2 regions of the Providencia sp. LY12 genome follow, and region 2 is predicted to be linked to the other one. Evidence: riboswitches for the same ligand, from Rfam matches in the RefSeq annotation. Region 2 holds a riboswitch; the other holds the start of a gene.
What was found. Region 2 has a riboswitch for thiamine pyrophosphate ahead of thiC (phosphomethylpyrimidine synthase ThiC). Riboswitches for the same ligand answer to the same signal wherever they lie in the genome.

Region 1: it holds a riboswitch for thiamine pyrophosphate, as region 2 does, so the genes downstream of both, thiB (thiamine ABC transporter substrate binding subunit) here and thiC (phosphomethylpyrimidine synthase ThiC) in region 2, are expected to answer to the same signal.

Annotation. Positions count from the first base shown of each region.
Region 1 is NZ_CM172594.1:3,521,568-3,525,997, forward strand. It holds gene ptsP (phosphoenolpyruvate--protein phosphotransferase) at 1-672, opposite strand, end outside; gene rppH (RNA pyrophosphohydrolase) at 677-1,210, opposite strand; TPP riboswitch at 1,324-1,416, shown strand; gene thiB (thiamine ABC transporter substrate binding subunit) at 1,480-2,484, shown strand; gene thiP (thiamine/thiamine pyrophosphate ABC transporter permease ThiP) at 2,460-4,064, shown strand; gene thiQ (thiamine ABC transporter ATP-binding protein ThiQ) at 4,057-4,430, shown strand, end outside.
Region 2 is NZ_CM172594.1:434,106-438,535, forward strand. It holds gene ACY3ZI_RS01930 (HesA/MoeB/ThiF family protein) at 1-95, opposite strand, end outside; gene thiE (thiamine phosphate synthase) at 85-762, opposite strand; gene thiC (phosphomethylpyrimidine synthase ThiC) at 746-2,728, opposite strand; TPP riboswitch at 2,873-2,985, opposite strand; gene ACY3ZI_RS01945 (HAD family hydrolase) at 3,313-3,990, opposite strand; gene ACY3ZI_RS01950 (ABC transporter ATP-binding protein) at 4,023-4,430, opposite strand, start outside.

The DNA.
Region 1 (4,430 bases), 1.2 Mb from region 2:
ACGAAATTCTGCCGCCGCACTTTCCAGCGCTATCACCAAGCGTTGACGCTCTTCATCAATATTCAATGTGGTCGCTTGATACACATTGTCTAAAGAAGGTTGAGAGGTATCTTGCCAACCATAAGCCATCGAAATTCCTTGAGAAACAGGGATAGCTTTGAGGCGATTTTGTCGATATTGCCCGAAAATACCTTTTGTTTGCGCTTGGGATAAAATCACCGCTAACTGCATCGATAGCGTGACCATAAAGGACTCTTCAGTTTCGCTGAATAACCGTTTTTCTCGCTGCTGAACCACTAGCACGCCCAGTAATTGGCGTCGATAAACGACAGGCACGCCAAGAAAGGCTTTGAGCTGTTCTTCTTTGAGTTGGGGAAGGTATTTGAATTGCGGGTGTTCGCGAATATCGGCGAGGTTCAACATTTCCGATTGCCGACCGACTGCGCCAACAACCCCTTCGTCGAATCCTAAACGAATAGCAATCCCGCTAGGCTTTTTCAGCCCGCGGGTTGCCATTAGGTAATAACATTGGCGAGGATGATCGGCTAAGTAAATCGAGCACACATCGGTGCGCATCGCTTTGCACGTCTCATTGACCAAAACTTCAAGAGCTTGAGTCAGACTGGTCGCCATCGCGACCTTTTCGACAATGTCACGTAAACGCGTCAACATAGGCTTACTTAACTCCGCGCCTACGATTATTAAAAACAGGTCGTTGTGGTAATTTCTGTTCCTGCAGAGGCATAACTACGGGAGCGAATTCCTTCATCACGCGGCGATAAACTTCGCGCTTAAAAGAGACCACTTGCCTAACAGGATACCAATAACTGACCCACCGCCAGCCGTCAAATTCTGGCGATTTACTGCGCTGCACGTTTATATCGGCGTCATTACATTGGAGTTGAAGTAAAAACCAACGTTGTTTCTGTCCAATACAAACAGGTTTTGTATCCCAACGCACCAAACGCTTAGGTAATTTGTAGCGTAACCAATTACGGGTAGATGCAAGTAACCTTACATCTTTACGCTGTAGTCCGACTTCCTCGTATAACTCACGATACATCGCTTGTTCTGGCGATTCCCCCGGGTTAATCCCACCTTGAGGAAATTGCCAAGAATGCTGACCATAACGGCGAGCCCATAAGACTTGACCTTGCCGATTACAAATTACAATTCCTACATTCGGGCGGTAGCCATCATCATCGATCACTAGACTACCTCAATAACCAAATTTGAAAGATGCCTAATTGTTTCACACATACCCAAACTGGTAAACCTATATCAATACAGTTTGCAGATATGTCTGAAGTAATTACAATAGTCTGCGTCTCAACGGGGTGCCAATTTGGGCTGAGAAATAACCCGTAGAACCTGATCCGGCTAATACCGGCGTAGGGATTTGAGCTACCGCCTACAAATTATTGTATCGGTCCCTCCTCAAATCCTGTGTTTTTTTTTATGATTTACGCAGGAATTACAATGACTAAAAATAAACTCTTTACCTCACTCATTGCCTTAACCACCTTAAGTTTTGCTGCATTCGCCTCTGCCGAAAAACCAACGCTGACGGTATATACCTATGATTCCTTTGCTGCAGAATGGGGACCAGGTCCTCAAATCAAAAAGAATTTCGAAGCTCAATGTGAATGCGAGTTAAAACTGGTTTCTCTAGGGGATGGTGTTGCACTACTGAATCGCCTACGTATGGAAGGGGAAAAAAGCAAAGCCGACATTATCTTAGGGTTAGATAACAACTTGCTCGATTCCGCAGAAAAAACCGGCTTATTTGCCCCAGCAGATATCAAAACGGATGCGCTTAAATTACCTATCGAATGGACAAGCAAAACATTCATTCCTTATGATTATGGTTATTTCGCCTTTATCTATGACACCAATAAAATCAAGCAACCGCCAAAAAGCATGGATGAACTGCTTGATAGCAAAAATAATTGGAAAATCATTTACCAAGATCCGCGCACCAGCACCCCAGGTTTAGGGTTAATGTTGTGGATTGAGAAAATCTACGGTGATAAATCGGCTGATGCATGGAAGAAAATGGCAGCCAAAACACTGACCGTGACCAAAGGTTGGAGTGAGTCTTATGGCTTGTTCTTAAAAGGTGAAGGAGATTTTGTCCTGAGCTACACCTCCTCGCCGGGTTACCAAATTTTAAATGATAAGAAAGACAACTACGCGGCAGCACTGTTCGATGAAGGGCATTATATGCAAGTCGAAGTGGCGGCAAGATTGAAACACAGCCCTCAACCTGAGCTGGCAAAACAGTTCTTACAATTTATGTTAACCCCTGAATTCCAAGGCACATTACCAACCACTAACTGGATGTATCCGGTTATCGATATGCCGTTGCCTGAAGTGTATAACGTGCTACCACTGCCTGCTAAATCCCTGCAATTTAGCGCGGAAGAAGTGGCTAAAGAACGTCAAACGTGGACACGTTTATGGCAAACCGCCGTCAGTCGTTAATCAATTTAACCTTATTACCGGGGGCAATAGCCTCCGGTCTTTTAATCGTCGTTGCCCTGCTCGCTTTTGGGGCGCTGTGGTTTTTCGCACCTGAAGTTTCCCTCCGCGAGATAATCGACGACGATTATTTATGGCATGTCATCGGTTTTACGTTTTGGCAGGCATTGCTTTCCGCTATTTTTTCCATTATTCCCGCTATTTTTCTTGCAAGAGCTCTGTATCGCCGGCGATTTTGGGGAAGAATGCTCTTGCTCCGCTTGTGTGCAATGACGCTTGTTTTACCCGTTTTAGTCGCCGTTTTCGGTATTTTGTCGGTATATGGACAAACCGGATGGCTAGCAAAACTGTGCCTATGGCTTGATGTTGATTATCAGTTTTCCCCTTATGGTCTGCGTGGCATTTTATTGGCGCATATCTTTTTCAATATGCCACTCGCCACCCGGATGTTGCTGCAATCCCTTGAAAATATTGCCATTGAGCAGCGTCAAAGCGCCGCTCAATTAGGGTTCAATGAGTGGCAACAATTTACCCTTTTAGAGTGGCCTTATTTACGCCGTCAGATGTTGCCAACAGGCGCGCTGATTTTTATGCTCTGTTTTGCCAGCTTTGCGACAGTACTGGCTCTGGGCGGTGGCCCTGCGGCGACCACTATCGAACTCGCGATTTACCAAGCACTGAGCTACGACTTTGATTTAGGGCGTGCCACACTGCTTGCGTTAATTCAGTTGGGATGTTGCGTAGGATTAATGCTTATTTGCCAACGTATTAACCATGCCATTTCCGTTGGATTTAGCCACCAAACATCATGGTTTGATCCTGCCGATAACCTGTTTCGCCGTTTACGTGACTGGCTGGTGATTGCTGCAGCTATTTTGCTATTAATTCCGCCGTTATTAGCGGTCATTGTTGATGGGCTCAACGGTCAATTACTGGATGTTTTACAGCAATCTGCGTTATGGCAAGCCACATTGACCTCACTGTTTATTGCACTCTGTGCTGGAATTTTGTGCGTGATCCTCACGCTAATGCTGCTATGGAGTAGCCGTGAACTGCGTTTACGAAATGCGATGAAACTGGGGCAAGCCATAGAACTCAGCGGGCTGATTATTCTGGCGATGCCGGGCATTGTGCTGGCGACAGGCTTTTTTATCTTTTTCAATGAAACCATTGGAATACCCGAAACACCTTATCCGTTGGTGATCATGACTAACGCCTTACTCGCTATCCCTTACGCGCTAAAGGTACTGGATAACCCAATGCGAGATCTGGCCCAACGCTATAATCCGTTATGCCAATCACTCGAAATCACTGGTTTTAATCGATTTAAAATCATTGAATTACGAGCATTACGCAAACCTATCGCACAAGCATTGGCATTCGCTTGCGTGATTTCGATTGGGGATTTTGGCGTGGTCGCCTTGTTTGGTAATGAAGAGTTCCGCACCTTGCCTTACTATCTTTATCAACAGATTGGCGCATATCGAACCAATGATGGCGCGGTTACCGCGATGTTATTGTTGTTACTCTGTTTCTGCCTGTTTAGCCTACTCGAACGCCTATCGGGGAAAACTCATGATTGAATTACAAAATCTAGATTATCAATACGATAACCTAAATATGCATTTTGATATTGCGGTAGCTTCGGGGGAACGAGTTGCCGTAATGGGTCCTAGTGGCGCAGGCAAAAGCACGCTGCTCAGCCTAATTAGTGGGTTTCAATTTCCTCGCAGTGGCACTATCACCTTAAATGGTGAAAATCATACATTTACGCCCCCAGCTAAACGCCCTGTTTCCATGTTATTTCAAGAAAATAACCTGTTTGCTCACCTAACCGTGAGGCAAAATATTGGGCTAGGTTTACAACCGAGCTTACGTTTGAGTGCATCGCAAATGGCTGAAGTCGAGCAAATGGCGCGGCAGGTCAGTTTAACCGACTGTTTAGATCG
Region 2 (4,430 bases):
ACCTTGCTTTGTTTGAGTTTTTGTTGCCCTTCAGGGCTGACATCCTCAAGCAGCAATTGGCGGCTATAACGCATAAACTCGAGATCATTGAGCATGGTCGTTTTCCTTTAAGCGAGAGGTTGGTTCAACCAGATCCAGCAATGTTCGCGTTGCACTTTGCCAGTCATCGGCTTGGGTGATGGCACTGACAACCGCTACACTGCCAACGCCAGTAGCGAGCACGGCAGGCACGCGCTCAATGGATATCCCGCCTATTGCCACTGTCGGATAGTCTGGCGTCTCCTCAACCATCTGTTTTAAGGCTTCTAAACCTTGAGGCGAGGAGGGCATCAGCTTAGTCTGGGTTGGGAATATATGCCCCAGTGCGATATAAGACGGACGCACCGTTTTGGCAATCGCGACTTCATCAGGATCGTGGGTGGAGATCCCCAACCGTAGCCCCGCTTGGTGAATCGCCACCAGATCGGTGGTTTCCAGATCTTCTTGCCCTAAGTGGACGCCATAGGCGCCCAGCTCTATGGCTAAACGCCAATAGTCATTAATAAATAATCGGGCGTGATGCTGCTTGCCAAGCGTGATTGCTTGCTGGATCTGTTCACGGACTTGGTGGTCTTGCTTGTCTTTGATGCGCAATTGCAAGGTGGAAACACCTGCATTTAGCAGGCGTTCAATCCATTCAACAGAATCCACAACCGGGTACAGACCGAGGCAGTGTTCGGTCGGTGGAAATGGGCTATTTGGGAGATTAAGCGTTTTGTTCATCACTCACGACCTCAGCAATCTCAGCCCCATGATAGAGTTCGCTACCGTGAGCGCGGAACACTTCCGACATCTGCTCCATACCCGCTTCTTTTTGTGCAGCCTCTTTCTGTGCAGCATAGTCACGAACTTCTTGGGAAATCTTCATGGAGCAGAATTTTGGTCCACACATAGAGCAGAAGTGGGCGATTTTCCCTGACGCTTGCGGCAAGGTTTCATCGTGATATTTACGCGCGGTTTCAGGGTCTAGGGCGAGGTTAAACTGGTCTTCCCAACGGAACTCAAAACGCGCTTTGGACATGGCATTATCACGAATTTGCGCACCCGGATGACCTTTCGCGAGATCAGCGGCGTGGGCAGCAATCTTGTAGGTAATCAGCCCCTGTTTGACGTCTTCTTTGTTCGGTAAACCAAGGTGCTCTTTTGGCGTCACGTAGCACAGCATTGCACAACCAAACCAGCCGATCATTGCTGCGCCAATACCGGAAGTGAAGTGGTCATAGCCTGGTGCGATATCGGTGGTTAGGGGACCTAACGTATAGAATGGGGCTTCGTGGCAGTGCTCTAGCTCTTCGGTCATATTGCGGCGGATCATCTGCATCGGCACATGTCCCGGTCCTTCAATCATCACCTGCACATCGTATTCCCACGCAATTTTGGTCAGCTCGCCTAAGGTATGCAGCTCTGAGAATTGGGCTTCATCGTTGGCATCTTGCACGGAACCCGGACGTAACCCATCACCAAGAGACAGGGAAACATCATAAGCAGCACAAATTTCGCAAATTTCACGGAAATGCTCATACAGGAAGTTTTCTTGGTGGTGGGATAAACACCATTTCGCCATGATAGAGCCACCACGGGAGACAATCCCCGTCAGGCGTTTCGCCGTCATTGGTACATAGCGCAGTAAAACGCCAGCATGGATAGTGAAGTAATCTACCCCTTGCTCGGCTTGCTCTAGCAGGGTATCGCGGAACATTTCCCACGTGAGGTTTTCAGCAACGCCGTTCACTTTTTCGAGCGCTTGGTAGATAGGCACGGTACCAATTGGCACTGGGCTATTACGTAAAATCCATTCGCGGGTTTCGTGAATATAGCGACCTGTGGATAAATCCATCACCGTATCTGCACCCCAGCGAGTAGACCAAATCAGTTTTTCCACCTCTTCTTCGATGGATGAAGTCACGGAGGAGTTACCGATATTGGCATTCACTTTCACTAAGAAATTGCGCCCGATAATCATCGGCTCAGATTCTGGATGGTTAATATTGGCAGGGATGATAGCGCGACCTGCCGCCACTTCTTGGCGTACAAATTCCGGCGTAATATTTTCTGGCAAAATAGCACCAAAGCTTTGCCCCGGATGTTGCTGCCTTAACACTTCACTGCGAATGCGTTCACGACCCATATTTTCACGGATGGCGATAAATTCCATTTCAGGAGTCACAATGCCTTGGCGAGCATAGTGCAACTGAGTGACGCATTTGCCTGTTTGCGCTTTCAGTGGTGCAGGGCGGTGATTAAAACGCAGGTGGTCTAAGCCCGCATCGGCTAAGCGCTGCTGGGTAAAGTCGGAGCTGAGATTTTCGACAGCAACAGTATCCGCGCGTTCACTGATCCACGGCGCACGGATTTTTTTCAATCCTTTGTGAACATTGAGTTCAGAGGCCGGGTCGCCGTAAGGACCTGAGGTGTCATAAACAGGGACGGCCTCGTTATCTTCAAATTTGGGATTATCTTTGTCTCCGCCGATAAGCGTTGGGGAGAGCTGGATTTCGCGCATGGGAACTTGGATGTCGTCTCGCGAGCCTTGCAGGTAGATACGTTCAGAGTTAGGGAATGAAACACCGGAAATGGTATTGATAAAGTCTTCTGCGGCGTCACGTTGCTCTTTTCGAGTGCGTGCTGGTGCAGCTTTAGGGGAAATATCGGTACTCGGTATAACTGAATTATTAGCATTATTGGACATAGCAATTTCCTGACATCGTCACAGGCTATACGGCGTAAAGCGCCAATAGCGGGTTTATCGAAAGAAAGTTGCTTGTCTGGAGTTCGGAGGAGTAATGGTAAGGCGTTGCAACGAAAGATCCACCAAGGGTGGGGAAGATCGTGCGAGAAGATTACTCTTGTTCCCTTCGCGGGTATTAACCCGATCAGGTTCCGCGGATCCCGAATTAACGGTCTCAGCCTGATGTTTGCACATGCTAGGCACTCCGACAAGATTGTTCAGTATAAAGTTTCCCCGTCATTCTTCAAGCGATAAGTGCGTTGGCTTCTCTCGGCTACCCTAGTCACATACTTGTGTATGCTCCTAGGGATATCCTCGCTTGCCGCCTTCTTCTCACTCGAATAATTTAGGGGAAATCAGTGTATTGGGTAAAAATCCAAAACCTAGAAATTAAAAGTTAAAACTAGGTTGAGGATTAGTTTGCCGCCTTTCTCTAGCACGAATAATGTAGAGGAACCTTTGAAAGGCAGTTAGTTAAAAACCTAAAAAACAAAAACCTAGAAATTAAGCGTTAAAAGTTAAAACTAGGTTGGTTAAATAGGGTTTTACAAACTCCACGAATATTGCGGCCAGTGGTTTTCAGTGGCGGCTTGGAGAAGGCGCGAGTCGCCGTTGACGATAAATGTCTCATCGGCAAAATGGCACATAGGTAGGTCATTGGCGGAATCGGTGTAGAAATAAATATACGCATCGGTGATTGGCTGGTGGGCGATCCATTGAGTTAAACGCTTAACTTTACCCTCTTTAAAGGTTGGGATACCGTCAACTTCGGTGGTGTAGCAGCCATTTGAACGCTTAATATTAATGCCCATCGTGACATCGGCACCAAGGCGATCCGCAATCTTCTTCACGATAAAAGTAACCGTTGCGGAGATCACAATGATCGGGAGCCCTTGCGATCGATATGAGGCAACGGTGCTTAATGCGTTAGGATAAATGCGCGGAATGATAATGGTATCGACAAAATCATCTAACCACTCATCGACTTGCTCTGTCTTGATGCCAGCAAGGGTCTGCAAACTAAACTTTAAGTAAGTCACCATATCCAAATTGCCCGCGTTGTATTGCGCCATCATCTCTTTATCGGCTTCGACAAAACGTGGGTCGGTAATGATTTTCTTATCCCACAAATATTGCGTCCAAAGTACGCTGCTATCGCCACGGATCAGGGTGTCATCGAGATCAAAAATCGCTAATTTGGTTTGTGTAGACGGGTTTTGCATGGGGTTCCTTTCGTTGACTAGCTCGTCGTTGATTAACTTAAAGCTCGAATTTCATTTTTATTAAACATTAACTCAAGGCGTGTGCCCGGCTCAAATAAACGCTCAGATGAGCGATTGAGCAAGTCTACGGTCATATCCCCCGCAGGCGTGTTCACGCTATAGCGAATAATATTCCCTAAAAGCTGGTGGTCAAGGATCACGGCATCCACTGGGGCGGAAATATGGTTGCCATATTGGCGTCCCACTTCGCGAACATAAATGGACTCAGGGCGAATGGCGAGGGTACCTTGTAAATTGACGCCCAGCATCCCATTGGCTTTTTCAGCGTCCACCAAATTGTAATGCCCCATAAATCGAGCCACAAATTCAGTGGCAGGCTGAGTATAGATATTTTCCGCGGTATCGCTTTGGATAATCGAGCCTTTGTTCATTAAGAAGAT